Regions from separate parts of the Enterobacter cloacae complex sp. HYC074_NIDB genome, predicted to be linked through region 2. Evidence: riboswitches for the same ligand, from Rfam matches in the RefSeq annotation. Region 2 holds a riboswitch; each other region holds the start of a gene.

Region 1 (10,078 bases), 2.0 Mb from region 2:
CAGGACGTATACCGTCTGCAAGGCGTTAAGATTAACGATAAACACATTGAAGTTATCGTTCGTCAGATGCTGCGTAAAGCGACCATCGAAAACGCAGGCAGCTCCGACTTCCTGGAAGGCGAGCAGGTTGAATACTCACGCGTTAAGATCGCTAACCGCGATCTGGAAGCGAACGGCAAAATTGGCGCGACCTTCTCGCGCGATCTGCTGGGTATCACCAAAGCGTCTCTGGCAACCGAGTCCTTCATCTCTGCTGCATCGTTCCAGGAAACCACGCGTGTCCTGACCGAAGCGGCTGTTGCAGGTAAACGTGATGAACTGCGCGGTCTGAAAGAGAACGTTATCGTGGGTCGTCTGATCCCGGCCGGTACCGGTTATGCGTACCACCAGGATCGTATGCGTCGTCGCGCAGCGGGCGAACTGCCAGCTGCACCGCAGGTGACTGCCGAAGATGCATCCGCGAGCCTGGCAGAACTGCTGAACGCAGGTCTGGGCGGTTCCGACAACGAGTAATCGTTGATGCCGTAAATAAAAAACCCGCCTCGGCGGGTTTTTTTATATCTGCATTTTCAGTTTACCAGCGGGATGCGTCGATAAAGCTCAATCATGTCGCCCGCCAGATCCTGAATAACCATCGCGTTCATCAGGTGGTCCTGAGAGTGAACGGTGATCAGGTTAACCGGCAGTTTTCCTGTCCCTTCGTCAAGACCGATAAGCTGCGTCTGGATCGTATGCGCATGTTTCACATATTCACGCGACTCTTCCATCGCTTTCTCGGCTTCGTCAAAGTCGCCTTTTCGCGCCATCTGCAACGCCGTCAGAGCCGCGCTGCGCGCCGCGCCTGCGTTGACCAGCAGTTCCATGATCGTGGTTTCTAAGTCTTCCATTATGACTCCAGAAGTTTGAGCGCTTTTTCCAGTACGGCATCACCTTTCATCATGCCGTAATCCATCATGTCGATGACCGCGACCTTTTTTCCGAGCGGATCGGCCTGCGCCTGGAGTTTTGCCTGTTCGTATTTGACCTGTGGCCCCAGTAATACGATATCAGCCGTCGCGATGTTATCTTTGAACTCCGCGACCGCAACGGCTTTAATGGTTACTTCGACTCCTTTTTTCTGCGCGGCATCTTTCATACGTTGAACCAGCATGCTGGTTGACATTCCCGCTGCACAGCATAAAACGATGTTCTTCATAGTCAGCCTCGATCTACATGTGTTTATTGATAATTATCCCGTGCAGACTGCTTCAACAACCGCTTTACCACGATTGTGTGTCAGGCATCACAAAGAAATCGGCATTTTTCTGAAACCGGTTACAATTTTACCGCGGAGAGCATTCTGCCCGTCAGATCGGGCAGAATTTGAGGAAGGGTATTATCGGCTGGCCGTGCTTACGATGCGGTTTTTACCCTGTTGTTTAGCGGTATACAGCGCTTCATCTACGCTACCGATAAATTGTTCCAGCGGTTCGAAGTGCCACTCTCCCGTCCCGGCGCTGAAGGTCACTCGCAGGTTCTCTTCCCGCCAGGTCCGCTTTTCAACGGCGGTGCGCCAGGCTTCCAGTAGCGCGTGCGCGGAGTTCATCAGCTCGCCCGGGAAGATCACGCCGAACTCTTCTCCACCGTAGCGGTAAACGGAAACGTGGTGCGGCTGCATGATCTGAATACCTTCGCGTGCCACGTTGCGCAGCACAATATCCCCGCTCAGGTGGCCCCAGGTGTCGTTAATGGACTTGAAGTTATCGATGTCGATCAGCGCCAGAACGAAGGGTTGATGGGCGGTCAGCAGCTCATCCACATCATTGTCGAACGCACGGCGGTTTTTGCAGCCTGTCAGCGCATCATGGGTGGCCTGACGGACATAGGCCAGCTCGCGTTCTTTATTGGTCCGAATGGTATGGCTGAGCATCGCTTCAAGGCGTGGCGCCTGGTTGACGTCGCCGGTTTTGATGGCATTGATAATGTTCATCAGCACAGAACGCGAGGCATGACGAAGGTAAAGCCCGAACAGAATGATGGTGATTGCCGCCAGCGCAAATCCCCAGCCGACGACGGTGGTTTCATGCCGGGTGATGACGGTAAGCGTGGCATCGGAGACCCGATAAATCACAAACCAGTCCGGATTGGTGAAAGAGTAGTAGTAATACCAGGTTTTACTTTTGGGGTCGAAAAGATGGCCCTCGCCGCTGGTCATTTGGTCCATCAGCGCTTCGCTTACGTACTGCTTAAAGAGCGCCCCCGTGTCCGGATGCAGCACAACAGCGCCGTCACGCTCCACAACAAAAAACTCACCCTGAACCGGCGCCACCATCTGGCGCAGGGTATACCCCATGGACGTTAAATCAAGATGGAAAGCGAGCGTGCCCTTCAGGCGGCCTTCCGGTGAAATGACCGGCTTATAGAGAGTGACCGTAGGATGTTGGGTAAAATAGTCCAGATAGGGGCGGGTGTAGTGAGGAAAGTTGCTGGCTTCCGCTTGTCCGATAAACCATGGACGGGTCCGGGCGTCGAACGACTTACCCTTCTCCGTTGGCAGCACTTCCGGCGCGCGCAGATGGCGCCCTACTGTGTCCGCCAGAGAGATAGACGACACCGTCGGCATCAGGTTCTGCAAATGCATCAACATCTGCAAACCGTGTGTCGGGTCGATATTAATTGTCTGATTTACTCTGTCGTTACGGGCGAAGTACATCGCAGCACGACCAAGAATATAGTCATTTTCTCGCAGGATGGATTCGGTATAGTTTACCGCCAGATTATGGGTGAAGTTACCATTAATCTTATGATAATCCTCAAGAAAATCCTTCCTCTGTGAAAGGATAACCAGGATGGCGATCAGCGCAAAACTGAGCAGGATCCCCGCGAAGCTGACCATAATTGGCCGCGTAAAAGAGAGCTTTTTACTGTGGAGTGCCATGAGTTGTACATCAATCCAGATGGTAGACGCGTTGCGTCTGTCGATACCCTCAGCATAGTCGCTGTCCGGTTGCTGGTAGTAAATTATACAGAAGGCGATTACCGACGAGATGATTTATCTTAAGCGTAGATAAGAAACGACGTATTTATTGTATCGATTAAAATTTTGTTTAAGAGGCGGAGGGCAGGGCGAAACGAGGAAGAAGCATTTTCACCCTGGTCAGCGTCCGTTGCTGACGTGGTAAAGCATAAGAAAACCAGGCAGATCGCCTCAATCGCCCGGTTTTGATCTTACGAGCCGCCTCGTAACCTTTTCGCGTTTTTGCAGTCGGTTTCAGCGCTAATGCGAGGCTCTTCCCAGCCAGCTATCCCAGTCTTTCCACACGGGCTGTAGCCCCTGGGCAGTCAGGGCTTCCGCCACCGCTTCGGGCCGTCGTCCGTCGTGCGGTGCAAACTGTTCCAGTTCCGGGTGATCGTCCGCGTAACCGCCCGGCTGCGTTTTGGAAAAGGCGCTAACGTTATTGATCGCCAGCGGGATCGCGCGGTCGCGAAACGCGGGTGATTCACGCGTGGAGAGCGACAATTCCACTTCCGGCGCGAACAGGCGAAATGCACACAGGGTTTGCACCAGCTGGCGCTCATCCATCAGCGAAGCGGGTTCAACGCCTCCCGTACACGGACGCAGCCGCGGGAAAGAGATGGAATAGCGGCTTTGCCAGTAGCGCTGCTGTAGCCACAGCAGATGCTCCGCCACCATATAGCAGTCCACCCGCCAGCTGTCGGACAGACCGATAAGCGCGCCCAGCCCAATTTTATCGATACCGGCGCGCCCCAGCCTGTCCGGCGTTTCCAGCCGGAAGATGAAATCCTGCTTCTTCCCTTTCAGGTGATGCCGGGCATAGGTCGCCTCGTGGTAGGTTTCCTGATAGACCATGACGCCGTCCAGCCCGAGCGTTTTCAGCTCCGCATATTCCTCCTGCGACAAAGGCTGCACTTCCATTTGCAACGAGGCAAATTCGCGGCGGATGGCCGGAAGATGCTGGCGAAAATAGTCCATCCCCACTTTGCCCTGATGTTCACCCGTCACCAGCAGGAGATGTTCAAAACCCATCTCACGAATAGCCGCACACTCGCGGGCGATCTCATGCTCATCCAGCGTTTTACGCTTAATACGGTTGCTCATGGAGAAACCACAGTAGGTGCAGTCGTTGGCGCACAGGTTAGAAAGATAGAGCGGCACGTAAAAGCTCACCGTGTTGCCAAAACGCTGGCGGGTGAGGCGTTGCGCGCGCTGCGCCATCGGTTCAAGGTACGCGCCGGCTGCCGGAGAAAGCAGCGCCATCAAATCCTCGCGGGTCAAATGTTTGGCTGTTAATGCCCGCTCTACGTCCGCAGAGGTTTTACTGTTGATGCGTAAGGCAATATCGTCCCAGTTCAGCTGACGCCAGCGATCGGTAAAGGTAGCCATCAGAGCGCCTCCAGAAAATCGGTCAGCGGGCTGGTGGCCTGCGCCTGAACGCAGCGCGAGCCAGGGCCGGACTGGCGTGCCAGCAGACCGGACTCCACGGCAAGGCGGAACGCACGCGCCATCATCACCGGGTCGTCGGCCACCGCAATCGCGGTATTGACCAGCACCGCATCGGCCCCTATCTCCAGCGCCTGCGCGGCGTGACTGGGTACGCCGATGCCCGCATCCACCACCACGGGCACGGTCGCCTGCTCGATGATGATCTCCAGCATCGCGCGGGTCTCCAGTCCCTGGTTGGAGCCAATGGGTGCCCCTAACGGCATTACGGCCGCGCAGCCGACCTCTTCCAGACGCTTGCACAGCACGGGGTCGGCACCGCAGTAGGGCAGGACGGTAAATCCCTGCTGCACCAGCTTCTCTGCCGCTTTCAGGGTTTCGATCGGATCGGGCAACAGCCAGCGGGCGTCCGGATGAATTTCCAGCTTCAGCCAGCGGGTGCCGAGCGCTTCCCGCGCCAGTTGCGCAGCGAAAATTGCTTCCTCGGCCGTTTTCGCACCGGAGGTATTCGGTAAGAGCGTCACGCCTGCCTCCAGTAACGGCGCAAGTATGGCATCGTTGTGCTGACGCAAATCCACGCGCTTCATCGCCAGTGTCACCAGCTGGCTGCCGCTCTCACGAATGGCATCCACCATCAGCTGCGGGGAGGCGAATTTTCCGGTTCCGGTAAACAGATGTGAATCAAAGACTTTGTCGGCAATACGTAACATCTCAGCCCCCTGCGATAACCTGAAACAGCAGGATCTGGTCGCCTTCATTGACCTGCTGATGTTCCCACCGCTCGCGCGGCAGGATCTGTTGATTGAGCGCCAGCGCCGTTCCCGGCTTCAGCTGGCGCAGCGTGTCGAGCAGGGCGGCAACGGTAAGATCGTCGTCGCACGTCATCGGCTCATCGTTAAACAGAATGCGCATTGCGGCCTCCGCATACCGGGCAGTGGCTGGCGCGGTTTAACACCAGATGACGCCATCCGCTGGAGCCGGCGTCGAACAGCCGCAGCGTGTTGCGTTCTGTCTCTATGCCGCTGAGCAACTTGATGGCCTCCAGCGCCTGAAGAGTACCCATCACGCCCACCACCGGGCCCAGAATGCCTGCCGTGCGGCAGTTACGCTCCGGTTCAGCCTCGTCAGGCCACAGGCAGCGGTAGCAGCCCTGTGCCCACGGCGGCGTAAGCACCATTATCTGCCCGCCGAAACCGACCGCGCTGGCGGTGATCAGCGGCGTGTTCTGTGCAACACAGGCCGCGTTGATGGCCTGACGCGTCGCCATGTTGTCCGTGCAGTCCAGCACCGCGTCGGCAAGGGCAACTTCGCGTTGCAGCTCGTCTCCGCTAAGCCGCGTCTGGAGCGCAACCAGTTCGATATCGGGGTTAAGCTGGTTCAGCCGCTGGCGCGTAACCTGCGCCTTAGGCTGGTTAACATCTTCTGTCGTGAAGAGGATTTGCCGTTGCAGGTTGCTGAGGTGTACTTCATCGTCATCGGCCAGTACCAGCGTACCCACGCCCGCACCGGCCAGATACAGCGCGGCGGGGGCGCCTAATCCGCCCAGGCCGACAATCAGTACCCGGCTGGCGAGCAGCTTTTGCTGCCCGTCGATGGCGATATCCTCCAGCAGGATCTGGCGGCTGTAACGCATAAAATCACGATCTTTCATCACCTGCTCCTGCCAGTTGTAAAAGCTGCGCGGTGGCGGCCTGCCAGTCTGCCGCCTGGGTGATAGCGCTGACGACGGCGATACTGCCGACGCCGGTCTCCAGCACCGCGGGCGCACGTTCAAGACTGATCCCGCCGATGGCGACGGTGGGGTAATCGGCAAGGCGCTTAACGTGGGCCGCCAGCTGCGTCAAACCCTGTGGAGCGGACGGCATCTGTTTGGTTTGCGTTGGGAAAACGTGCCCGAGCGCGATGTAAGAGGGGCGGGCCGCCAGCGCCACGTCGATCTCCATATCATCATGGGTAGAAACGCCCAGCCGCAGACCGACGTCACGGATCGCGTTGAGATCGGTCGTTTCCAGATCTTCCTGTCCCAGATGCACGCCGTACGCCTGGTGTTTAACCGCCAGCCGCCAGTAGTCGTTGATAAACAGGCGGGCGTGGTAGCGACGTCCCAGCGCGATAGCGGCGATCACGTCGGCCTCCACCTCTTCATCGCGTTTATCCTTAATGCGTAGCTGGATCGTGCGAACGCCTGCCTCCAGCAGGCGAGCGATCCACGCCACGCTGTCCACCACCGGGTAAAGCCCTAAGCGGAAGGGGACAGGGGGGAAATCAGGCTGGTACATTATGCCTCCTCTTTTTTGAGGTAGATTTCGCCGCCTTTCGCGCGGAAGGTTTCCGACATGTCCGCCATGCCGACTTCAATGGTCTGCGCGGCGGCGTAATCGCGTACTTCCTGGCTGATTTTCATCGAGCAGAATTTTGGTCCGCACATGGAGCAGAAGTGCGCGACTTTGCCCGATTCCTGCGGCAGGGTTTCGTCGTGGTAGGCGCGGGCGGTGAACGGATCGAGGGCCAGGTTAAACTGGTCTTCCCAGCGGAATTCAAAGCGCGCTTTGGACATGGCGTTGTCGCGAATTTGCGCGCCCGGATGGCCTTTCGCCAGATCCGCCGCGTGGGCGGCAATCTTGTAGGTAATCAGTCCCTGCTTCACGTCCTCTTTGTTTGGCAGGCCGAGGTGCTCTTTCGGTGTCACGTAGCAGAGCATGGCGCAGCCGAACCAGCCGATCATCGCCGCCCCAATGCCTGACGTGAAGTGGTCATAGCCCGGCGCGATGTCAGTTGTCAGTGGCCCCAGCGTGTAGAACGGTGCTTCGTGGCAGTGCTCCAGCTCTTCGGTCATGTTGCGACGGATCATCTGCATCGGCACATGGCCCGGGCCTTCAATCATCACCTGCACGTCGTACTCCCAGGCGATTTTGGTCAGCTCGCCCAGCGTGTGCAGCTCGGCAAACTGCGCCTCGTCGTTAGCATCGCGGATGGAGCCAGGACGCAGGCCGTCGCCCAGCGACAGGGAGACGTCGTACGCGGCGCAAATTTCGCAGATTTCGCGGAAGTGTTCGTAGAGGAAGTTTTCCTGATGATGGGAAAGGCACCATTTCGCCATAATCGAACCGCCGCGTGAGACGATACCGGTCAGACGTTTCGCCGTCATCGGCACGTAGCGCAGCAGCACGCCCGCGTGGATGGTGAAGTAGTCCACGCCCTGTTCCGCCTGCTCCAGCAGCGTGTCGCGGAACGCTTCCCAGGTGAGGTTTTCGGCGATGCCGTTGACCTTCTCCAGCGCCTGATAAATCGGGACGGTGCCAATCGGCACCGGGCTGTTACGCAGGATCCATTCGCGGGTTTCGTGGATGTAGCGGCCAGTGGAAAGGTCCATCACCGTGTCCGCGCCCCAGCGCGTGGACCAGACCAGCTTTTCCACCTCCTCTTCGATGGACGAGGTGACGGCAGAGTTGCCGATGTTGGCGTTGACCTTCACCAGGAAGTTGCGGCCGATAATCATCGGCTCGGATTCCGGGTGGTTGATGTTGGCGGGGATAATGGCGCGCCCGGCGGCCACTTCATCACGCACAAATTCCGGCGTGATGTTCTCCGGCAGGCGAGCGCCAAACCCTTCACCCGGATGCTGGTGGCGCAGCACTTCGCTGCGGATGCGCTCGCGGCCCATGTTTTCGCGGATGGCGATGAACTCCATCTCCGGCGTGACGATACCCTGGCGCGCGTAGTGCAGCTGGGTTACGCATTTGCCCGCTTTAGCGCGTTTCGGCGTCAGCAGGCCGGTAAAGCGCAGCGCGTCCAGACCGTCGTCGGCCAGGCGTTCTTTGGTGTACGCAGAACTGCGTACGCTCAGTTCTTCGCAGTCGTTACGCGCCTCTATCCACGGCTGGCGCAGCTTTGCCAGACCCTGCTGGACGTTGATAGCCACATCAGGATCGCCGTACGGGCCCGAGGTGTCATACACCGGCACGGCTTCGTTGTCTTCAAACTGCGGGTTGTCTTTGCTGCCGCCGATAAGCGTCGGGCTGAGCTGGATTTCGCGCATCGGGACGCGGATATCAGCCTGTGAGCCGGAAATGTAGATGCGTTTCGAGTTCGGGAAAGCGGTGCCTTCCAGGGTGTCGATGAAGCGTTGTGCGTGTTCGCGCTGTTCGCGGCGGGTCAGTTTTGCAGTAGACATAGCTCATTCCAAAAGTGAAGGACATGGCTTGTCAGACGACGGATGAAGCAAGAGAAGATCGCCTCAGGGGCGATACAACAGCAGTGTGACTCTTGTTCCCTTCGCAGGTATTAACCTGATCAGGTTCCGCGGATCCCGAATTAACGGTCTCAGCCCGTGCTTTCACACTGGGCACTCCGACAAGAAAAATCCCCCTCCGCAGAGGGGCGAATGGTTGTAAATTACTCGTTAACGATTAAGAACTCAAGCAGGGCGCGCAACGTTATCGCTGGTGCTGATATTCAGGTTGTTGTCCAGCACGAGGGCGATGAGCTTGTCTTCCAGCGTGAATCGCTCTTCCAGCGCTTCGCCAAGGTCGGAAAGCGCCTGCTGAAACTCAAGATAGTTATCGTGATCGATAGCGTTCTCCAGCGCGGAATCGTAGTAGTCCATGATCCGCTGGGTGTTGGCTTCCAGCAGCGGACAGAGTTTACTGGCCGCTAAATACGGCGTTGTCCCTTCCATTTCGCGGATAATGCGTTCATAAAGGTTGAAATGGCCGTCGGAGAGGTAGTCGACAAGGCTCTGACAAAAATCATCCAGCGCTTTTTCGTTCAGCCGCATAAAGGATTCTTTGCCAGGCTTAAGACCGACCAGATTGTAATACGCCACAAGGAGATGCTTGCGCACATGTAGCCAGCGATCCACCAGGGTGTTACTTCCTCCAACGCGCTCAGTCAGGCTTTCCAGCTGGTTTAACATGGTCGACTCCATAAGGTTTAGAATGGGATCTGCTTATCCAAAATGTAACCACAATGCTAACAACATGTCAGTGAAGCGAAGGTAGTGCAATAGATATGGATCGTATTATTGAAAAATCAGATCTGGGTTGGTGGATCGTCAGTCACGAGCAAAAGTTGTGGCTGCCCGGTGGGGAGATACCCTACGGTGCGGCAGAAATCTTCGATCTCGTCGGCCAACCTGCGCTGCGGATCGGCGAGTGGCAGGGCGATCCGGTATGGTTGATCCTACAGGCTCGTCGTCAGGATATGGGATCCGTTCGTCAGGTGTTGGATCGGGATGTCGGCCTGTTCCAGCTGGCGGGGCGCGGCGTGCAGCTGGCGGAGTTTTACCGCTCGCACAAATACTGCGGCTACTGCGGCCACACCATGCACCCGAGCAAAACCGAGTGGGCAATGCTTTGCGGCCACTGCCGTGAACGCTACTACCCGCAAATCGCACCGTGCATCATTGTCGCCATCCGCCGTGATGATTCCATCCTGCTGGCGCAACATACCCGTCATCGCAACGGCATTCATACTGTCCTCGCCGGGTTCGTGGAAGTCGGCGAAACGCTGGAACAGGCGGTGGCGCGCGAGGTGATGGAGGAGAGCGGCATTAAGGTGAAAAACCTGCGCTATGTGACGTCGCAGCCGTGGCCGTTCCCGATGTCCCTGATGACCGCGTTTATGGCGGAATACGAC
Region 2 (10,078 bases):
TGATTGCCGACGCCTACGCTCTGCCCTGGCGCGGGTGTGATATCGAACTGAAGCAACAGGGAGTGAATATTGGCGGCTGCGCGCTGAATATCGCCATCGCCCTGAAGCGGCTCGGCATTGCTGCGCAAAACGCGCTTCCTGTCGGCCACGGCGTGTGGGCCGATATTATCCGTAACGCCATGGCGAAGCAGGATCTGCACAGCGCCGTGGAAGCGGAAACGGGCGATAACGGCTGGTGCCTGGCGCTGGTGGAGCCTGACGGTGAACGGACCTTTATGTCGTTCAGCGGCGTGGAGAATCAGTGGCAGCAGCGCTGGCTGGACGGGTTAAGCGTGCCGGCAGGGAGCCTGATCTCTTTGTCCGGCTACCAGCTGGCGTCCCCCAGCGGTGAGCTGCTGACGGCCTGGCTGGAAAGTCTTCAGGATGCGACGCTCTTTATCGATTTCGGTCCGCGCATCGCGGATATTCCCGACCCGCTGATGGCAAGGATTATGGCCTGCAAACCGATTGTCTCGCTTAATCGTCAGGAGGCGGAACTTGCCGCAGAATGGCTTGGCGTAAGCGTGGAAGAGCTCGGCACACGGTGGCAGCAGAGGTTTGGCGCTGCGCTGATCATACGCCATGATAAAGACGGGGCGGTCTGGTATGACGGTGACGCTTCCGGACACGTTCCGGCGTTTCCTGCTACCGTGGTCGATACCATCGGCGCGGGTGACAGCCATGCGGGAGGTACCCTTGCCGGTCTGGCCGCGGGATGGTCACTGCCAGAGGCGGTGCAGCTTGGCAATGCCGTAGCCGCCTGGGTAGTCAGCCATCGCGGTGGCGACTGCGCCCCCACGCGCGAGGCCCTACTCCTCGCACACAAAGACGTATAGGTCGCTGCGGCAGTAGCTGATGCTGTACTCAATTGGCCGGTGCTGTTGATCGAGCGCGACTTGCTTGATCACCAGCACCGGTATCTTATCGTCCATCTTGATATGCGCCTGAAACTCGCTGTCCGGCATCCGGGCGCTGACGCGGGACCGGGTGCGCTGCGGCAAGATATTCTGGCTGCGGAAGTAATCATAAAGCGAGACGCCAATGTCGTCCGGGTTGGGAATTAATCCTACTGGTACCCAGGACTCCTCTATCGATACTGCATCGTCATCCACATAGCGGATGCGCTTAAGCAGAAATACATCACTGTCTGGCGCAAGGGAAAGGTGGCGGGCGATCTCCTCCGGACATTTCACGACGCGTTTATTGACCCACAGCGTGTTGGGCGTTTTGCCCCGCAGCACCACCTGCTGAGAAAACCCGCGCGCCTCTTTTAGCGAATATTCAAAGATATTGTTGATTTGCGTCCCGTATCCACGCGCGCGGGTGACGACGCCAGCCTCTTCCAGCGCCTGCATCGCTTTACGCACCGTAATGCGCGACACACCGGCAAGCTGGCTCAGATCGCGCTCGCCAGGCAAAATATTACCGTGCGCGAGCACGCCGCTGCGTACCGCGTTTTTAACCGTTTCGGCAAATTTCAGATACAGCGGCGTGTTGTCCGGTGCGGCAATTCGTTCCTTGAGTTGAGCAATTAACCGGGTATGCGCTTGTTCCATCTCTGTTTTTCTCTGGCATAAGGTTTTATGCCAGTATACGGCTTACCACCATGCATGAAAATGGTGAACCGGCCCAATACCGTGACCCACTTCCAGAGAATCGGCTTTTGCCAGCGCGTCCGAGAGCCAGATCTTCGCCTCCTGTACCGTATCCGCCCAGTTCGCGTTTCGGGGACGCAGCGCCGCCAGCGCCGCCGAGAGCGTACAGCCCGTGCCGTGGGTGTTTTTGGTCTGTACGCGCGGGGCGGTGAAACGTTGCGCGCCATCGTGGGTGAAGAGCCAGTCCGGGCTTTCTGCATCATCGAGATGACCGCCTTTCATCAGCACCGCGCGACACCCCATCGCCAGCAGCGCATTGCCCTGCTCTTTCATTTCACGTTCGTTTTGCGCGTGTGGCGCATCCAGCAGCGCGGCGGCCTCAGGCAGGTTTGGCGTGATCAGCGCCACCTGCGGCAGCAGCTTTTTACGCAGGGTGTCGACGGCCGAGGCGGAGAGCAGCGGATCGCCGCATTTGGCCAGCATCACGGTATCGAGCACCACGTTTTTTATCTGATAACGTTTGAGACGTTCCGCGACCGCTTCAACAATGTCCGCCTCTGCGAGCATGCCAATTTTGGTGGTGTCGATACGTACATCGCTGAATACCGAATCCAGCTGTGCGGCGACAAAATCCGGCTCAATGCGATACACCGACTGTACACCGCGCGTGTTTTGCGCCACCAGCGCGGTGATAACCGAACATCCGTAAGCGCCGAGCGCAGAGAAGGTTTTCAGGTCTGCCTGGATCCCCGCTCCGCCGCTGGGATCGGTTCCCGCAATAGTCAGGGCATTTATGCGTGTCATACCTGTTCCTCCAGCGCGTAAAGCGCGTCCAGAAACGCGGAGGAAAAGCTGCCGGGCCCCCGGCTTTGAGTCAGGGCAACTGACCCTGCGCGCTTCATAAAGCCGCAGGCAGCCGTCGCGTTATCAAGCCTGTCGCCAGGCAGCGAGCAGCAGGCGGCGACGACCGCCGAGAGCGCACAGCCAGTTCCTACCACGCGGGTCATCAGCAGGTCGCCGCCCGCGACCGTACGGGTTCGCTGACCATCAGTGATGTGATCCACTTCTCCTGTGACGACCACAACGGCATGGGTCTGACGGGCGAGCGTCTGCGCAGCGGTCAACGCGCTCGCTGCCGTATCGGTGGAATCAACCCCGCGCCCGCCCGCACTCATTCCGGCAAGGGCGAGGATTTCGGAGGCGTTTCCACGAATGGCCGCAGGTTTAAGGGATAATATTTGCTGGCAAAAACGGGTGCGGAACGCCAGCGCGCCAACCGCAACCGGATCCAGAACCCAGGGTGTGCCCGCGGCTACAGCGCTCTCAATAGCCCGACGCATCGACTGGGCGCGCGGTGCGGTGAGTGTACCCACGTTGATGAGCAGAGCATCGGCAAGCGCGGCAAACTGTTCCGCTTCCTCGGCTTCGATCACCATTGCCGGGGAAGCGCCCAGCGCGAGCAGCACATTGGCGGTGAAGGTCTGCACGACATCGTTGGTCATACAGTGCGTGAGCGGGGAACGGGTTCGGAATTGATGTAAAACGTGTGAGTCGAGCAGGTCAGGCTGCATGGTTTCGCTCCTGCCGTGCGTGAAGAAGCGATGACCGGGTAGGCATCTGACTTCCCTACGCTGGCATTATCCAGATCAGGTAATACGGGTATTTCTCAGCCTTCACAAAGAAGGGCACCCCGAGTCAAATTACTTATAAAACAGTTACTTACAAAATGGCATTTCGTAGTCATGTAGTGTAACCGGGGGGTAACCCGGGTGCAAGGAGTTTTGGCTGTCCGTTAACCCCCTGTAACGAACAATAAACGACAAGATATTAACTACGCTCAATATGTATACATTATTGTTCAGTTAATTATCCCGCCATATTTGTTAAGAACTCATTAAATATAATATTCACTTTCTGTGCTGAGAAATTTTATTTTTATCCATAATGACTCACCGGGAGTGATTTTATAAGACAGCCCACCTGCTTTCGTATGAAATAAACTCAGGCATCAATGTAAACATTTATTTTGCAGAAATTTATTTCTGTCAATTACTTAATCTGACCCTCTCATTTCCCTCGTCATTTTCACTTTAATGTTTACATTAATAACAACCGCAAAATGACTTTTACGCCCTCGGAACTATTCATAGTATTTATGACTTAGATCAACATCATTGGTTTGCGTTTAATTGATAGTTCACTCGCGTTACTAAATAAGATTTAGATAATCTTCAACCGTTTTTTAAATCCAAAAAATAAAGCTGTTCAGCTTCAGTATTTTCGATAATTAATGATGTGAGCTTTTTAAATGAAATCTATGAATAAAAACTTTACTGCTATTTTTGTAATGGGCGTTGTCTTAGCGGGTACAATGAGCCAGGCTGAAGCCGCGAATACGGTTTGGGACGATCAGCAAATCACTAATATTGTAAATGACCATCAAGATCAAATTACACAAAACAACGCTGATAGTATTAACCGTGATGGCGCAACGGATAACCGCTTAACGCAGGTTAACGACGACCTTCAGTCCACAAAACTGGGCGTGTTAGTCGTGGATAAAATGGCTAACGACGCACATCAGAAAGCGTTGCTTGCTGGCGCGCTTGCCGATTCCGCCAGTCTGAAAAGTGAGACGGCCTTACAGGGTGTGGCGACTAACGGCACAGCCATTAACAACCTTCAACACGTCGATAATATTCAGGATAGCCGCCTTACTGCTCTCGAAAATGCACCTAAACCCATCAACGGTGCAGATGGAGCGAAAGGTGATAAAGGGGATACCGGTGCGACTGGCGCAAAGGGTGATAAAGGGGATACCGGTGCGACTGGCGCAAAGGGTGATAAAGGGGATACCGGCGCGACTGGCGCAAAGGGCGATAAAGGGGATACCGGTGTAACTGGCGCGAAGGGTGAAAAAGGCGATGCTGGCGCGACAGGTATGAAAGGTGATAAGGGTGATACTGGCGCACAAGGCATTGCGGGAAGAAACGGTCGCGACGGTGCAGACGGTCATAACGGTAAAGATGGTGTGACAACCACCGTGACACAACGACAGCTGGATACAGCTACCCAGGCGAAGGTCGCTAAAAATAGCCTGGCTGTTACTGCCGCCACGCAGGATCTGCAAGCCACCAGGCAGTCATTACAGGCAATGAATACTAACACCAGCCAGCAATTTAAATCTCTACGTGATGAAGTGGACAAGAATAAGAAGCAGGCTAATGCCGGTATTTCAGGGGCGATGGCGATGGCGGGTTTGCCACAAGTGCAAACCAATCAGCGCGTCATGTTCTCTGCTGGTGGTGCGACTTACAACGGTGAGAGCGCGCTTGCTGTCGGTGCGTCCGTTAACTTTAATTCCCATGTCATCGCGAAAGTGAGCTTCTCAGATGACACTGCGAATAATATGGGCGCTTCGGTTGGGATTGGTATGGGCTTTTAAAGCGTAAAACAATCGTCGGGACAAGTATAAAACCTCATTTTAACGGATGAGCATTTCGTTGATACAAAAAGATGTCTAAATATATTTTTATTTCGGTAGCCCTGTACCTAATGCTGATTTCGTTCGAGATCTGGATCGGCGTGATGTATGTCTCCTGGTATTTGTGTCGTTTTTAAGGCAATAAAATGAAAAAATTAATGATGTTAGTCATAAGTGGTACCGTGCTTGCAGGTTGTGTCTCGCCTGCGCACGCCATAAACGCCCATTATCGCGCTCAATTAGAACGTTCGGGATGCACGCAAATTAGCGCTGGCAATGGCTCTTGCGATGTCAGCAAAACCAAAGCGGAAAACACGGCACAACACGAACCAACGGCATCCGTTCACGATCCCCTGCGTGAAGCCTCGTTCTCGTCGGATACGGTTAACGCCACGCTTTCTAACGGCTTTTTTAGCGCTACCGTGAACGGCAAAAAAGCCAGCGTTAAACGTCTGAATGCGAATTTCTATGAGATCCATGGTAACGGTTTTGTGATATCGATAAGCCTGGATGAAAACGGTATTACGGACGCGTCATGGAATAAAACGAAGGGACGCGAACACGGCGTTTTACGCGTTAGTCAGAAATAAACAGCGTAAGGAGGCTCTCTGCCTCCTTTTCGCCTGCCAATCGCACGATTTGTCACACTCTTTTGTCTGATTTTACAATGCTGACAAATCATACGTAAGCTGCTGTTTTTATTTAGCATAAAGTGCAATCTTCCCCATACAAACGGCGTTCTTCCCTGCCCTGTGCCCTGTGTCACAAAACAGTAAACAAATTAACCATTGAGCCCGGTGACAAAAGGCTCTATATTGGCGGCGTTTTTTTCAGGCCCCATCTGTTTTTTAACTTTTTATTCAATCGTGGCTCATAACGAAGCGGCGGTTGTAGGAGTGATATGATGACGGATAAAGTCCGTATTGACACCGTAGATGCCCACAAAAGCAACGAAACCTATCTGGCCCGTCAGGCCGAATTTGAATCTAACGTCAGGAGTTATCCGCGCAAACTGCCTTTAGCGATCACAAAAGCAGAAGGCGTGTGGATCACCGATGCAGATAATAAAGAATACCTTGACTGTTTAGCAGGCGCAGGCACCCTCGCGCTTGGACACAATCATCCTGATGTGCTGAAAAGCATCCAAAATGTCATTACCAGCGGCTTGCCGTTACATACCCTGGATCTGACCACGCCGCTGAAAGACGCGTTTTCAGAATACCTTCTCTCTCTGTTGCCTGGTCAGGGCAAAGAGTACTGCCTGCAATTCACTGGCCCGTCCGGGGCTGACGCCGTTGAAGCGGCGCTGAAGCTGGCGAAAAAAGTGACCGGTCGTAGCGGTATCATCAGTTTCTCTGGTGGTTACCACGGTATGACCCACGGCGCACTGTCCGTCACCGGCAACCTGTCTCCTAAAGAAGCGGTTGACGGTATGATGCCAGAAGTCCAGTTCATGCCTTACCCACACGAGTACCGTTGCCCACTGGGTATCGGTGGTGAAGCGGGCGTGAAGGCGCTGACCTACTACTTCGAAAATCTGATTAACGACGTTGAAAGCGGCGTGCGTAAACCTGCCGCGGTGATCCTCGAAGCCGTTCAGGGTGAAGGCGGCGTGAACCCGGCGCCTGTTGAGTGGTTGCAGCGCATCCGTAAAGTCACTCAGGAACACGGTATCCTGCTGATCCTCGACGAAGTCCAGGCTGGCTTTGCCCGTACCGGTAAATTCTTTGCCTTCGAACACGCAGGTATCGAGCCAGACATCATCGTGATGTCTAAAGCAGTCGGTGGCGGTCTGCCGCTGGCCGTGCTCGGTATCAAAAAGCAGTTCGATGCATGGGCGCCAGGCCACCATACCGGTACCTTCCGCGGCAACCAGCTGGCGATGGCAACCGGTCTGACGACGCTGAAGATCCTGAAAGACCAGAATATCGCGGGCAAAGTGGCCGCACAGGGCGAATGGCTGAAAGGCCAGCTGAAAGAGATGGCGAAACGCTATCCGGTTATCGGTCACGTTCGCGGTCTGGGCATGATGATCGGTATTGAGATCGTTAAGCCGCACGAAGCCGCTGACCACATGGGTTGCTTCCCGGGCGACGGCGAGCTGTCTGCACTGATTCAGAAGAAGTGCTTCGAAGCAGGCTTGATTCTGGAGCGTGGCGGCCGTAACGGTATCGTTCTGCGTCTGCTGCCTTCTCTGCTGATCAGCGATGACGAGCTGAAAGTCTTCCTGGATAAATTCGAGCAGGCACTGCTTGCTGCGGGCGTTAGCCCGGCGTAACCGGAGTTATTGATTACGATGTCTGATTCAAACCCAATTTTGTTCTCCTCTGCGCAGAGCATTGAAGCTTACCAGCAGGCGATTGAACAAAGCACTCAGGCTGTGATGCAGTGGCTGAAACAGCCTGAGATGTACCAGGGCAAAACGGTCGCGGAGCTGCGCGACCGTATTAAGCTGGATTTCAACCCGAAAGGGCTGGGTAACGAAGCGGCGATTGAACGCGCCGTGGAGTTCTTCCTGAAAGACAGCTTGTCCGTTCATCACCCGCAGTGTGTGGCGCACCTGCACTGCCCAAGCCTGGTGGTTAGCCAGGCGGCGGAAGTACTGATTAACGCCACCAACCAGAGTATGGACTCCTGGGATCAAAGCCCGTCCGCAACCATCATCGAGATCAAACTGATCGAGTGGCTGCGTACCCGCGTGGGTTATCAGGCTGGCGACGCAGGCGTCTTCACCAGCGGCGGTACCCAGAGTAACCTCATGGGGCTGATGCTGGCGCGTGACGCGTTCTTTGCGCGTCAGGGCCACTCGGTTCAGCAGGACGGTCTGACAGGCGATCTGCGTAAGATCCGCGTGCTGTGCTCGGAAAACGCACACTTCTCCGTGCAGAAAAACATGGCGCTGATGGGTCTGGGCTACCAGTCCGTGGTGCAGGTGAAAACGGACGAATTTTCCCGCATGGATCTCACCGATCTGGCGGCGAAAATCGAACAGTGCAACGCGAACGGCGAGCAGATCCTGGCGATTGTGGCCACGGCCGGTACGACCGATGCGGGTGCTATCGATCCGCTGCGTGCTATTGCTGAGCTGGCTGCGAAACAGAATATCTGGGTGCACGTTGATGCGGCCTGGGGCGGCGCGCTGCTGATGTCTGAGCAGTATCGTCACTACCTGGACGGTATCGAGCTGGTGGATTCCGTCACCCTGGACTTCCACAAGCAGTTCTTCCAGACCATCAGCTGCGGTGCGTTCCTGCTGAAGGAAGCGCGTCACTATGAGCTGATGCGCTATCAGGCGGCCTATCTGAACTCTGAGTTCGATGAAGAAGCAGGTGTACCTAACCTGGTCTCCAAATCTCTGCAAACCACGCGCCGTTTCGACGCGCTGAAACTGTGGATGAGCCTGGAAGCGCTGGGTCAGGAGCAATACGCGGCAATCATCGATCACGGCGTGACGCTGGCACAGCAGGTTGCGGCTTACGTGAAAGAGCAGTCGGCTCTGGAACTGGTGATGCAACCCCAGCTGGCAAGCGTGCTGTTCCGCTTCCGTCCGCAGGCGCAAATGGATGACGCCGGTATTGCCCTGCTGAACCAGAAAATTGGCGATGCGCTGCTGGAGTCTGGCCGTGCAAACGTCGGTGTGACCGAGCATAACGGTATCACCTGCCTGAAGCTGACTCTGCTGAACCCAACCGTGACGCTGGAGGATGTTAAAGTCCTGCTGTCTCTGGTTGAGCGTACCGCGCAGGAAGTGATGGCGAAGTAATGCTTATCCCTCTCCCACCCGGGAGAGGGATTGTTTTTCCCGCGCTAACGCCTGTCTCCTTTTTTCCTCGAAGCATAACCGTAGTCACACTGGCTGTACCCCGAGCTGTAAAACAGCGCTGCGGATTTAACAATATCGTTGAGGATTGTGCCGCTGACCTTCACACCAACATGCTGGAGACGTTTAACGGTATTCTCCATCTCTTTCACGCTGGTTTTATCGAAACGGGCAACCATTAGCGTTGTTCCGGCTGCTCTGGCGACCAGCGAGGCATCGGTGACGGCCAGGACTGGCGGTGTATCGATGATGACAATGTCATATTGCTCGTTAACCCAGGACATGATGTCAAGGAAGCGTTCGCTTAACAGCAATTCTAACGGACGCAGGGGTTCCGGGCCGCAGGTGATGACGTCAATTCCCGCTTTTTCAGCATGCTGAATGACCTCCGTAAAGTCGCATTTCCCTTCAAGCAGGCAGGACAATCCGTAGCGGTTCTCCAGGCCAAAAATATTATGAACATAGCCCTGGCGCATATCCGCATCAATAAACAGCACCCGCTGACCGCTCTGCCCGGCGACGGCCGCCAGATTCGTCGCCACCAGCGTTTTTCCGCAGTCCTGAGTGGGGCCAGAAATCATCACAATGCGGTTCTCAGCCTCCATCATGGCGAAATACAGACTGGTTCGCAGCCCGCGTACCGCTTCAACAAACATATCAGCAGGGCGATCGACGGGCAGGAAAGGCACATCCGAGGTTTTGTGTTTCCAGCGACGAGAGAACGGATTTTTTCTGCGCAAATGCGTTTTACTCCACAGCCACTGGGAACGTGGCAACGTAGCCAGAACCGGCAGCCCCTGCGCTTCCAGCTGCTCGGAAAGCGTGATCCCACGTTTGAACGCCTGGCGTACCAGCACGGTCCCCATTGCGAGCATTAGGCCGAACAGCGCGCCAAGAATGATGATTAACGCTTTTCGCGGCTTTATCGGATCCGGGTGCGTAACCGCCTCATCAATGATCCTCACGTTCCCGACAGCGCTGGAGCGGGAAATATTCAGCTCCTGCTGACGCGTCAATAGCTGTAAATAAATGGTGCGGCCCGACTCAACATCGCGGCTCAGGCGTAAAATCTCCTGCTGCGTGGAGGGCATAGCTGACACACGGTTATTCAGGCGATCCCGTTCCCGCTCAAGGGTCTGT
Region 3 (10,078 bases), 2.3 Mb from region 2:
GCAGGGCGGGAACCCAGTCGCACAGCTCAATCCATGACGCCGCTGCCTGTGCGACCGACGCGTCCGCGCGGGTAACGTGCAGGATCTTGGCCCAGAACCACTCGCTGGAGTAAATCCCGCCGATGTAGCGGGAGTAGTCAGTTTTGCCCGGCTGATGGCATAAGCGGGTGATGGCTTCCGCCTCTTCCACGGCGGTATGGTCTTTCCACAGCACAAACATGGCGTTCGGGTTGTCGGCAAACTCCGGTCGCAGCGCCAGTACGCGGCCTTCGGCATCGACAGGGGCAGGCGTTGAGCCGGTGCTGTCGACGCCAATCCCCACGACATCGGCCCGCTGGGCGTCGGTCAACTCCGCCAGAACGGTTTTGATCGCCGCTTCCATCGACTCGATGTAGTCCCGCGGGTGGTGACGGAACTGGTTGTTTGGCGCATCGCAGTAGCGCCCCTCTTGCCAGCGCGGATACCACTCAACGCTGGTTGCTATCTCCTGGCCAGTCGTACAGTCCACTGCCAGCGCGCGAACTGAGTCGCTGCCAAAATCGAGGCCAATTGCAATTGCCATGGTGTTGCTCCATCCAAAAAACAGGTATGGAAGAACATTAGAGACTAGGGACAAAAATCGTCAGGCAGGATCCGCTAATCTTATGGACTAAATTGCTGTAGCCACGCAAAGTGTGACGCCGTGCAAATATTCTATGTGGACATTTCTGCCGCACTTATAGACACTTTTGTTACTGCTTATCTGCCCGTGCTGGCGGAGAAATCAGGGGGAAAGGCTGAAACATGGCGGACGTAAAAGAGGCGTGATGCTTTTTGGATCTTTTCGCGGGCCATTTTTATACTGCTTGTATCGATATGGACAATTGGTTTCCTTCAGGACCCTTGGGAGAACTGAATCTATGGCCGAACCGCAAAACGATCCCTTACTGCCGGGCTACTCATTTAACGCCCATCTGGTGGCGGGACTGACGCCAATTGAGGCCGAGGGATATCTCGATTTTTACGTCGATCGCCCTCTTGGCATGAAGGGATATATCCTGAACCTGACCGTACGCGGAGAAGGCGTCGTCAAAAATGGGGATCAACAGTTTATCTGCCGCCCCGGTGATATGCTGCTGTTCCCGCCGGGGGAGATCCATCACTACGGGCGCCACCCGGATGCCAAAGAGTGGTATCACCAGTGGGTCTATTTCCGTCCGCGCGCCTACTGGCAGGAGTGGCTCTCGTGGCCGGCCATTTTCGCCCATACCGGTTTATATCGCCCGGATGAGGCGCATCTGGCGCAGTTCCGTGAGCTGTTCGCACAGATTATTGAGGCAGGGCAGGCGGGCGGGCGCTACGCCGAACTGCTGGCCATCAACCTGCTTGAACAGGTGCTGCTGCGCCGCATGGAGGCCATCAACGAGTCGCTTAATCCGCCGCTGGACAACCGCGTCCGCGACGCCTGCCAGTACATCAGCGACCACCTTGCCGACAGCCAGTTTGATATTGCCAGCGTCGCCCAGCATGTGTGCCTGTCGCCGTCACGGCTGTCGCATCTGTTCCGCCAGCAGCTTGGCGTGAGCGTACTCAGCTGGCGCGAGGATCAGCGCATCAGCCAGGCGAAACTGCTGCTCAGCACCACCCGAATGCCTATCGCCACCGTCGGGCGTAACGTCGGCTTTGAAGATCAGCTCTATTTCTCTCGCGTGTTTAAGAAGTGCACCGGTGCCAGCCCGAGCGAATTCCGTGCGGGATGTGAATAATCGGTAAACATTCAGGTGAACTTCAGGCGCATCTTGTAAACTATTCAGACAATTGATGCCTTGACGCGGTGCAGGGCGCTAAGCAGAATCGCTGATTCGTTTTCTGACCGGAATAGTTATGCAGGCATTGCTGGAACATTTTATTACCCAGTCCGTTATGTATTCGCTCATCGCCGTGGCGCTGGTGGCGTTTCTGGAGTCGCTGGCGCTGGTCGGGCTGATCCTGCCCGGCACCGTGATGATGGCGGGGCTTGGGGCGCTTATCGGCAGCGGCGAGGTCAATTTCTGGCAGGCGTGGATGGCCGGTATTATCGGCTGTTTGCTGGGGGACTGGATCTCCTTCTGGCTGGGCTGGCGCTTTAAGAAGCCGCTGCACCGCTGGTCGTTCATGAAAAAAAACAAAGCGCTGCTGGATAAAACCGAGCATGCGCTGCACCAGCACAGCATGTTCACCATCCTCGTGGGGCGCTTCGTTGGCCCAACGCGTCCGCTGGTGCCGATGGTGGCCGGGATGCTGGATCTGCCCGTCGCGAAGTTTGTGGTGCCGAATATCATCGGCTGCGTCTTCTGGCCGCCGTTCTACTTCCTGCCGGGTATCCTGGCGGGCGCGGCGATTGATATTCCTGACGGTATGCAAAGCGGTGAGTTTAAATGGCTGCTGCTGGGCACGGCGGTGCTGCTGTGGCTGGCGGTCTGGCTCTGCTGGCGCCTGTGGCGCAGCGCGAAAGCCAGTGTTGATCGTCTGACGCGCTATCTTCCGCGCACTCGCCTGCTCTGGCTGGCCCCGCTGACGCTCGGCGTGGCAGTGGTCGCGCTGGTCGCGCTGATTCGTCACCCGCTGATGCCGGTGTACGGCGAGATCCTGTTAAAGGTGGTGAGCCGTTAAGGTGTTTTCCCTCTCCCTGTGGGAGAGGGCCAGGGTGAGGGCATCAGACCGCACGAATACCCAACAATGAAGACGCCCCCGCCTTACCACTCAGAAGTTCTTCTGTTTCCCCATCCCACAGAATACGTCCCTCCGCGATCACCACCGATCGCGGCGCGATGCGTGCGGCATCTTCGATGCTATGCGAAACCATCAGCATCGTCAGTTGCTCGCGCTCGCAAACCTCCTCAACCAGCGAGAGCATCTCCTGACGCAGGGCCGGGTCGAGCGCCGAAAAGGGTTCGTCGAGCAGCAGCAGCGGCTGCTTGCGCACCAGACAGCGCGCCAGCGCCACGCGCTGGCGCTGGCCGCCCGAAAGCTCACCCGGTAGTCTGTTGATAAACGCAGCCAGGCCCATTTGTTCGGCGATTGCCTCCAGCGTCTGACGCTGCGCAGCACTGAGCTTTAACCCCGGATCCATACCCAGCGCGATGTTCTGCCACACCGTAAGATGATTGAACAGATTGTTTTCCTGGAACAGCATCGACACCGGGCGTTTAGCTGGCGGAGCGTAGGTATACTCGCCATTATCAATGACGATCGACCCGCTGGCAGGCTGTAAAAAACCGGCAATCAGATTGAGCAGGGTACTTTTTCCGGCCCCGCTGGGGCCAAGCACTGCTATTCGCTCTCCCTGACGAACGGAGAGGGTAAAACGCATTGGCAGGTGCTCATAAAGCCAGGTTACATCAGTCAGTTTTAACATCACGCCCCGGAAGTTTTTCGATAACGGTAAATAACGCAAAGCACAGCAGTAACAGGAGCAGCGCCGTGACGGCGCCGTCCTGGCTACGATAGGAGCCAATTTGCTGATAAAGCCAGAACGGCAGCGTGCGGAAATCCTCGTTGCCGAAGAGGGCCACCACGCCAAAATCGCCAATCGACAGCACGCAGGCAAACGCCAGCGCCTGGGCCAGCGGACGCTTTAGCGCGCGCAGTTCGACCACCTTCAGACGCTGCCAGCCCTGCATGCCCAGCGACTGACACAGCAAACTGTAGCGGCTGTTGACGTCGCGCATCGGGTTTTCCAGCACCTTGAGCGCGTAAGGGATGGCCATCAGTGCGTTGGTAAAAATGACGATGCCGTCGGCGCTTTCCGGCAGGCCGATGGTGCTGTTGAACAGTAAAAAGAATCCGGTCGCCAGCACAATGCCCGGCATCGCCAGGATCAGCATACCCGTCAGCTCCAGCGCGTGTGCGGCTTTACGGGCATGACGCGCGTACAGCTCGCGGCTGCTCCAGAGCAGCATCATGGTCAGGATCACGCACAGGATCCCGGCTGCCAGCGCGATGCGCAATGAGGTCCACGTCGCCTGCCACAGGACAGGCTGTTGCAGTACCGACAACACATTGCGATTCAGGCCATCAACAATAACGGCCAGCAGCGGGGGCAGCAGAAGCAGGAGTGCCAATGCGATTAGCATAAAATCCGCGACGCGGCTGTGCAGGCTGTCCTGCGGATCGCGCCAGCCTGTCAGGTTATTGCTACCTGTGGGGATCGCTTTACTTAGCCGCTGGCTGAGTAACACCAGCGCCAGGCAGCAGACCATCTGCACGATCGCCAGCAGCGCGGCGCGGCCCGGATCGTAGTCGTAACTTAAGGCCTGATAGATCGCCAGCTCAATGGTGGTGGCCTGCGGCCCGCCGCCGAGAGAAAGTACGGTCGCGAAGCTGGCGAAGCAGAGCATAAAGATTAGCGCGGCAACCGGAGCAATCTGGCGTCGCAGCCACGGCCATTCGACAAAGCGGAAGAACGACCAGCCGCGCATGCCAAGCTGGGCGGCAATCTGACGCTGCTCACCGGGAATGTTTTCCAGCGCCTGTAAAAAGAGGCGCGTCGCCATCGGCATATTGAAAAAAATATGCGCCAGCAGAATGCCTTTCAGGCCGTAAGGGGAGAAGGTCCATTCCAGACCAAGCAGGTTGAAGAGGGATGCCAGCCAGCCCTGCCGACCGTAGACGCTCAGAATGCCGAACACCGCCACCAGCACGGGCAGGATCAGCGTCATCGCGCACAGCCGCAGCAGGGCAAGCCTGCCGGGGAAACGTCTGCGATAGAGGGCGCGTGCAAGGAAAATGGCCGGGATCGCCGACAGCAGCGCGGAGAGAAACGCCTGCCAGAAGGAGAAGCGGATGACGTGCCAGAGATAGCTGTCGTGCCAGAGGGCGAGCAGATCGCTCTCTGGCGCGTTAAACCACAGCGCAAGGAATGCACCCAGGCTGACGACGACCATCAGTACGGCGGCGAGCAGGCCGGGAACTAACCAGCCGGGGATCAGCGGCTGACGGCGCGTTGCCATTCACTAATCCATGCGGCGCGCTGGGCGGCAACCTGCTGCGGCGTAAATTCCAGTGAGGTTTGCGGCTTGTTTAGCTGCTCAAAGCCTGCCGGCAGCGCAACGTCAGTGACCGGGTACATCCAGTTGCCGGTCGGAATAGCGTTCTGAAATGCCGGGGAGATCATAAATTTCAGGAATTTTTCGGCAAGCTCCGGCTGTTTGCTCGCGGCGGTGCGGGCGGCCACTTCCACCTGCAAATAATGCCCTTCAGCAAAGTTCGCGGCGGCGTAGTTGTCTTTCTTCTCGGCGATAATGTGGTAGGCCGGAGAGGTAGTGTAGCTCAGCACCAGGTCGCTTTCGCCTTTCAGGAACAGGCCATAGGCTTCGCTCCAGCCTTTGGTGACGGTAACGGTTTTCGCGGCCAGCTTCTGCCACGCTTCCGGCGTTTTATCCCCGTAAACTTTTTGCATCCACAGCAGCAGCCCCAGACCCGGCGTGCTGGTACGCGGATCTTCGTAAATCACGCGCCATTTCTGGTCACTTTCGACCAGCTCTTTCAGGCTTTTGGGCGGATTCTTCAGCTTGTTTTTATCGTAGACAAACGCAAAGTAACCGTAATCAAAGGGAACGAAGGTGTCGTTTTTCCAGCCGCCCGGTACGTTAACGGCATCTGCCGCCACGCCGCTTTTGGCGAACAGTCTGGTTTGGGTGGCGGCTTCCAGCAGGTTGTTATCCAGCCCGAGCACCACGTCGGCTTTGCTGTTTTTGCCTTCCATGCGCAGCCGGTTAAGCAGCGAGACGCCATCTTCCAGCGCCACGAATTTCAACTCGCAGTTGCAGTCCGCTTCAAAGGCTTTTTTTACCACCGGGCCAGGGCCCCAGTCGGCGGAGAAGGAGTCGTAGGTGTAGACCGTCAGAACAGGCTTAGCAAAAACAGGCAGCGCAAACAGCGCCAGCAGAGGAAGAACGTTTTTTAACACTTTGCACCTCAGGGTTGAGTGGCAAAGGATTTTGAGCGACAGCCTCAAATCCCTTCGCCGGCGTTATCCGGATCAGGTTCGACGGGTATTATCTCAGCGCACATCTGTGATGCAGCACCCCGTTGAGAACGGCGCTATTGTAATGATTTGGTGAATATTACGAAAGCGTTATGGCTCCGGCGGCGCAAACCAGGCGGATTTAAAATCAAACCAGCCCAGGGTGTTCATCCGCAGGCCGCGCATGCTGCGCTGGCCCTGGATCAGCAGCCAGTGGTGAATCAACGGTACGATCGTCTGCCCGGCCAGTAATTCCTGACACCAGGCGGCCAGATCCATTTCTCCTGCCCGCCACCGTGCGGCGTCCTGCTGCCAGTCCCGGTTGATACAGTGCTGAATCAGGGGCACTTCGTACAGGTGAGAAAAGAGCGAGAAATCAAGCGGCAGCGTAAAGTTTGCGCTGTTGAGCCAGATATCGCTGATGACGTCTCCGCGATGCCATTCATCATAATCGACTTCCTGTATCGCCAGCGTCACGCCTTCGGCTGCCAGCAGCGTGCTCATGATCCTTGCGATAAACCTGTGCTCAATGTGATCGCGATAGTAGCTGAGGGTGATGGTCTCCAGTCCGGCAGGTTTTTCACTGCGCACTGGCTGCGCATGGTGCCAGCGCGGAAGCAGGCCATAGGCCGGGAACCACCAGGTCTGGTATTGCTCCTCTGCGTGATAAATCAGGTTAGCAGGGGCAAGAATATGGCTGATCCACCTGCGTACGTCGTGGTTTGCCCCGCGATGGCTGCGGCTATCAAAGAGCAAGTAGTAGCAGCCCTCCTCCAGGCGGCTTTCGAACGCCTTTTCACCGGCTGTTGGCCCTTCCAGGGTCAGGCCTGCGCTCAGCTCTTCGTTGAGATCCGGTAACACCCAGACGTTCACTTCGTCGATCAACGCCCTGTAGCCAAAGTAATCATCAAAGGCGCGGATCTTCAGCTGATTACTGTTGTTTCGTGTAACGGAGTAGGGGCCCGTACCAATCGGCTGGCTGGAAAAATTGTTCAGGGAGCGCCACTCGGCAGGCAGGATCATTGAGGGGACGTAGCCCAGAAGCCACGGAAGCCATTTGTCCGGCTGCGATAGCTCAATATCCAGCGTCCAGGCCGTTGGGGAGTGGATCCGCGAGATATGCGAATAGAGCGGCAGCGTGCGGGCTCGCTCTAAGGAATCGATAACGTCGCGCATCTCCAGCTCGCGTCCATGGTGGAAATGAATGCCGGGGCGTAAGAAAAAGCGCCAGTGGCGCGGGGAAAGCTGTTGCCAGTGGTGCGCGATATCCGCCTCCAGTTCCCCGTTTTCCTCATTTATTCGCGTCAGGCCGCTGAAGATTTGTCGGGCCATGTGGGTTTCAGAACGCCGTAACGCCGTGCCGGGCAACAGATTTTTCATCGGACGGTAGTAGAGCACCCGCAGAATGTGTCGGCCCTGACGAAAACTGCGTCCGAGATGGGAGACCAGCATTTGGCGCACGGCGGCCTTGTCGCCCACCAGCTGGACCAGCTGATCGATACGGTCCTGCTCCAGCAGATCCTCCGCCCGCTGTTGCTGTAGCGCCAGGCCGGTATAAAGGAAAGTCAGGCGCGAGCGCTTGCCGCGTCCGGCTTCAGCCTCCCAGTTTAGCCAGCCCTGCTGCTGCATGGTGTTGAGGAGGGTACGCATATGACGCCGGGAGCAGTTGAGGAGTTCAGCCAGCTCGTTCAGCGTGGTCTCCTGCGATTGCCCCTCGCAGCACTGCCAGAGGCGGATAAATTGTTGTTGCAGACGACCAGAAGGCATAAAAGGGGAACTCCTGACAAAAAATCAGCAATTTATTAATCCCTATATTAAGCCAATAATCCTTATCGATGAAGCGAGGAGGTAAATTATGAAGAGGTCTACCGCACGTCAGTTTTATCAGCACTATTTTTCAGCGACAAAGGGAGTGTCCTGGCTGGCCCGCCAGTGCGCAGAGCAGCGGCTGAGAATACTGGAAGATCTGATGCAGTGGGACGTTACGAAACCGACCTCTTCTCGCTAACTCGCCTCGATCATGTGTGACTGAGTATTGGTGCTAATCACCCGCCAGCAAAATGTTTTTTGCTGGCTTTTTTCGTTTACTATTTCACCCAATTTCGATTCGCTTTCATAAGGACTTGCGCATGCTCTGGTTGATGACGATGGGGCGACGCCTGAATGGCGTGTACGCCGCTTTTATGCTGGTGGCCTTCATGATGGGCGTAGCCGGCGCGCTACAGGCGCCGACGCTGAGCCTGTTTCTCAGCCGCGAGGTGGGGGCGCAGCCGTTTTGGGTGGGCCTGTTCTACACCGTCAACGCCATTGCCGGGATCCTCGTCAGCCTGTGGCTGGCGAAACGATCCGACAGCCAGGGCGATCGCCGCAAGCTGATCCTCTTTTGTTGCGCAATGGCCGTGGGCAACGCGCTGCTGTTTGCCTTCAACCGCCATTACCTGACGCTCATTACCTGCGGCGTGCTGCTGGCCTCTCTGGCGAACACCGCCATGCCGCAGCTCTTCGCCCTGGCACGGGAGTACGCCGACAACTCGGCGAGGGAAGTGGTGATGTTCAGCTCGGTGATGCGTGCGCAGCTCTCTCTCGCGTGGGTCATCGGTCCCCCGCTGGCGTTCATGCTGGCGCTGAACTACGGCTTCACCACCATGTTTTCCATCGCGGCGGGGATTTTTGTCATCAGCCTGGCGCTGATAGCCTTTGCGCTGCCATCGGTGGCGCGCGTAGAGCAGGTGACGGACAAGCCCATCACGCAGGTGAGCGGCTGGCAGGATAAAAACGTCCGCATGTTGTTTATCGCCTCCACGCTGATGTGGACCTGTAACACCATGTACATCATCGATATGCCGCTGTGGATCAGCAGCGATCTGGGCTTACCGGACAAGCTCGCGGGGATCTTAATGGGCACCGCTGCCGGGCTGGAAATTCCGGCGATGATTCTGGCGGGTTACTACGTCAAACGTTTCGGAAAGCGTCGGATGATGGTTGTCGCCGTGGCGGCTGGGGTGGTGTTCTACGCGGGGCTGATCCTGTTCCATTCGCGTGAAGCTTTGCTGACGTTACAGCTGTTTAACGCGGTATTTATCGGCATCGTTGCCGGGATCGGCATGCTCTGGTTCCAGGATCTTATGCCCGGACGCGCAGGCTCTGCGACCACGCTTTTTACCAACAGTATTTCGACCGGAGTGATCCTGGCGGGGGTGATTCAGGGGGCGCTGGCGCAAAGTTACGGGCATGGCTCAGTTTACTGGGTGATTGCCGCGATTTCGGTGGTTACGCTTGGGCTGACTTGCCGGGTTAAGGATGTCTGATTTTGGAAGGCGGCTTTACGAAACAAATCAATGGCCCGCTTTTTGCGGGCCATTGTCTTTAGCCCATAAACGCAGGCTGTTTTTTCTCGTACGCGGAGATGGCGTCTTCGTGCTGGAGAGTTAAACCAATGCTGTCCAGACCGTTCAGCATGCAGTGGCGACGGAAGGCATCAATGCTGAAGCTGTAGGTTTTATCCCCGGCTTTCACCACCTCCCCTTCCAGATCCACTTCAAACGACATGCCCGGATTTGCCTTAACCAGCGCGAACAATTCATCGACCTGTTCGTCACTCAGCGTCACCGGCAGCAGCTGGTTGTTAAAGCTGTTGCCGTAGAAGATATCCGCGAAGCTTGGGGCGATAACCACCTTAAAGCCGTAGTCGGTCAATGCCCATGGCGCATGTTCACGCGACGATCCGCAGCCAAAGTTTTCCCGCGCCAGCAAAATGGAGGCGCCTTTGTATTCCGGAAAGTTCAGGACGAATTCCGGGTTTGGCACTTCGCCTTTATCGTCGAGGAAGCGCCAGTCGTTGAACAGATGCGCACCAAAACCCGTGCGCGTCACTTTCTGCAAAAACTGCTTAGGAATGATCGCGTCAGTATCGACGTTAGCGGCATCCAGCGGGACAACACGGCCCGTATGTTGGGTAAATTTCTCTGCCATGATTGTCTCCTTATTTCAGGCTGCGAATATCGGCGAAATGACCGGTGACTGCCGCAGCGGCGGCCATTGCCGGGCTGACCAGGTGGGTGCGCCCACCGCGGCCCTGACGGCCTTCAAAGT

What was found. Region 2 has a riboswitch for thiamine pyrophosphate ahead of thiM (hydroxyethylthiazole kinase). Riboswitches for the same ligand answer to the same signal wherever they lie in the genome.
Region 1: linked by a shared signal. The riboswitch ahead of thiC (phosphomethylpyrimidine synthase ThiC) and the one ahead of thiM (hydroxyethylthiazole kinase) in region 2 are both predicted to bind thiamine pyrophosphate.
Region 3: linked by a shared signal. The riboswitch ahead of thiB (thiamine ABC transporter substrate binding subunit) and the one ahead of thiM (hydroxyethylthiazole kinase) in region 2 are both predicted to bind thiamine pyrophosphate.

The regions. Positions count from the first base shown of each region.
Region 1 is NZ_CP114214.1:336,016-346,093, forward strand. Features, by position in the region: gene rpoC (DNA-directed RNA polymerase subunit beta') at 1-513, shown strand, start outside; gene O1724_RS01665 (PTS lactose/cellobiose transporter subunit IIA) at 570-887, opposite strand; gene O1724_RS01670 (PTS sugar transporter subunit IIB) at 887-1,195, opposite strand; gene O1724_RS01675 (sensor domain-containing diguanylate cyclase) at 1,376-2,917, opposite strand; gene thiH (2-iminoacetate synthase ThiH) at 3,257-4,384, opposite strand; gene thiG (thiazole synthase) at 4,384-5,151, opposite strand; gene thiS (sulfur carrier protein ThiS) at 5,153-5,353, opposite strand; gene thiF (thiazole biosynthesis adenylyltransferase ThiF) at 5,337-6,092, opposite strand; gene thiE (thiamine phosphate synthase) at 6,079-6,720, opposite strand; gene thiC (phosphomethylpyrimidine synthase ThiC) at 6,720-8,615, opposite strand; TPP riboswitch at 8,695-8,804, opposite strand; gene O1724_RS01710 (Rsd/AlgQ family anti-sigma factor) at 8,859-9,356, opposite strand; gene nudC (NAD(+) diphosphatase) at 9,452-10,078, shown strand, end outside.
Region 2 is NZ_CP114214.1:3,134,315-3,144,392, forward strand. Features, by position in the region: gene O1724_RS15185 (PfkB family carbohydrate kinase) at 1-875, shown strand, start outside; gene O1724_RS15190 (GntR family transcriptional regulator) at 849-1,595, opposite strand; gene thiD (bifunctional hydroxymethylpyrimidine kinase/phosphomethylpyrimidine kinase) at 1,638-2,438, opposite strand; gene thiM (hydroxyethylthiazole kinase) at 2,435-3,205, opposite strand; TPP riboswitch at 3,241-3,337, opposite strand; gene O1724_RS15205 (YadA-like family protein) at 3,952-5,079, shown strand; gene O1724_RS15210 (hypothetical protein) at 5,265-5,708, shown strand; gene O1724_RS15215 (diaminobutyrate--2-oxoglutarate transaminase) at 6,020-7,396, shown strand; gene O1724_RS15220 (pyridoxal phosphate-dependent decarboxylase family protein) at 7,415-8,881, shown strand; gene O1724_RS15225 (polysaccharide biosynthesis tyrosine autokinase) at 8,926-10,078, opposite strand, start outside.
Region 3 is NZ_CP114214.1:797,364-807,441, forward strand. Features, by position in the region: gene araB (ribulokinase) at 1-562, opposite strand, end outside; gene araC (arabinose operon transcriptional regulator AraC) at 900-1,745, shown strand; gene O1724_RS03865 (DedA family protein) at 1,864-2,631, shown strand; gene thiQ (thiamine ABC transporter ATP-binding protein ThiQ) at 2,675-3,376, opposite strand; gene thiP (thiamine/thiamine pyrophosphate ABC transporter permease ThiP) at 3,360-4,970, opposite strand; gene thiB (thiamine ABC transporter substrate binding subunit) at 4,946-5,929, opposite strand; TPP riboswitch at 5,961-6,061, opposite strand; gene sgrR (HTH-type transcriptional regulator SgrR) at 6,098-7,753, opposite strand; gene sgrT (glucose uptake inhibitor SgrT) at 7,842-7,994, shown strand; gene O1724_RS03895 (sugar efflux transporter) at 8,116-9,294, shown strand; gene leuD (3-isopropylmalate dehydratase small subunit) at 9,353-9,958, opposite strand; gene leuC (3-isopropylmalate dehydratase large subunit) at 9,969-10,078, opposite strand, start outside.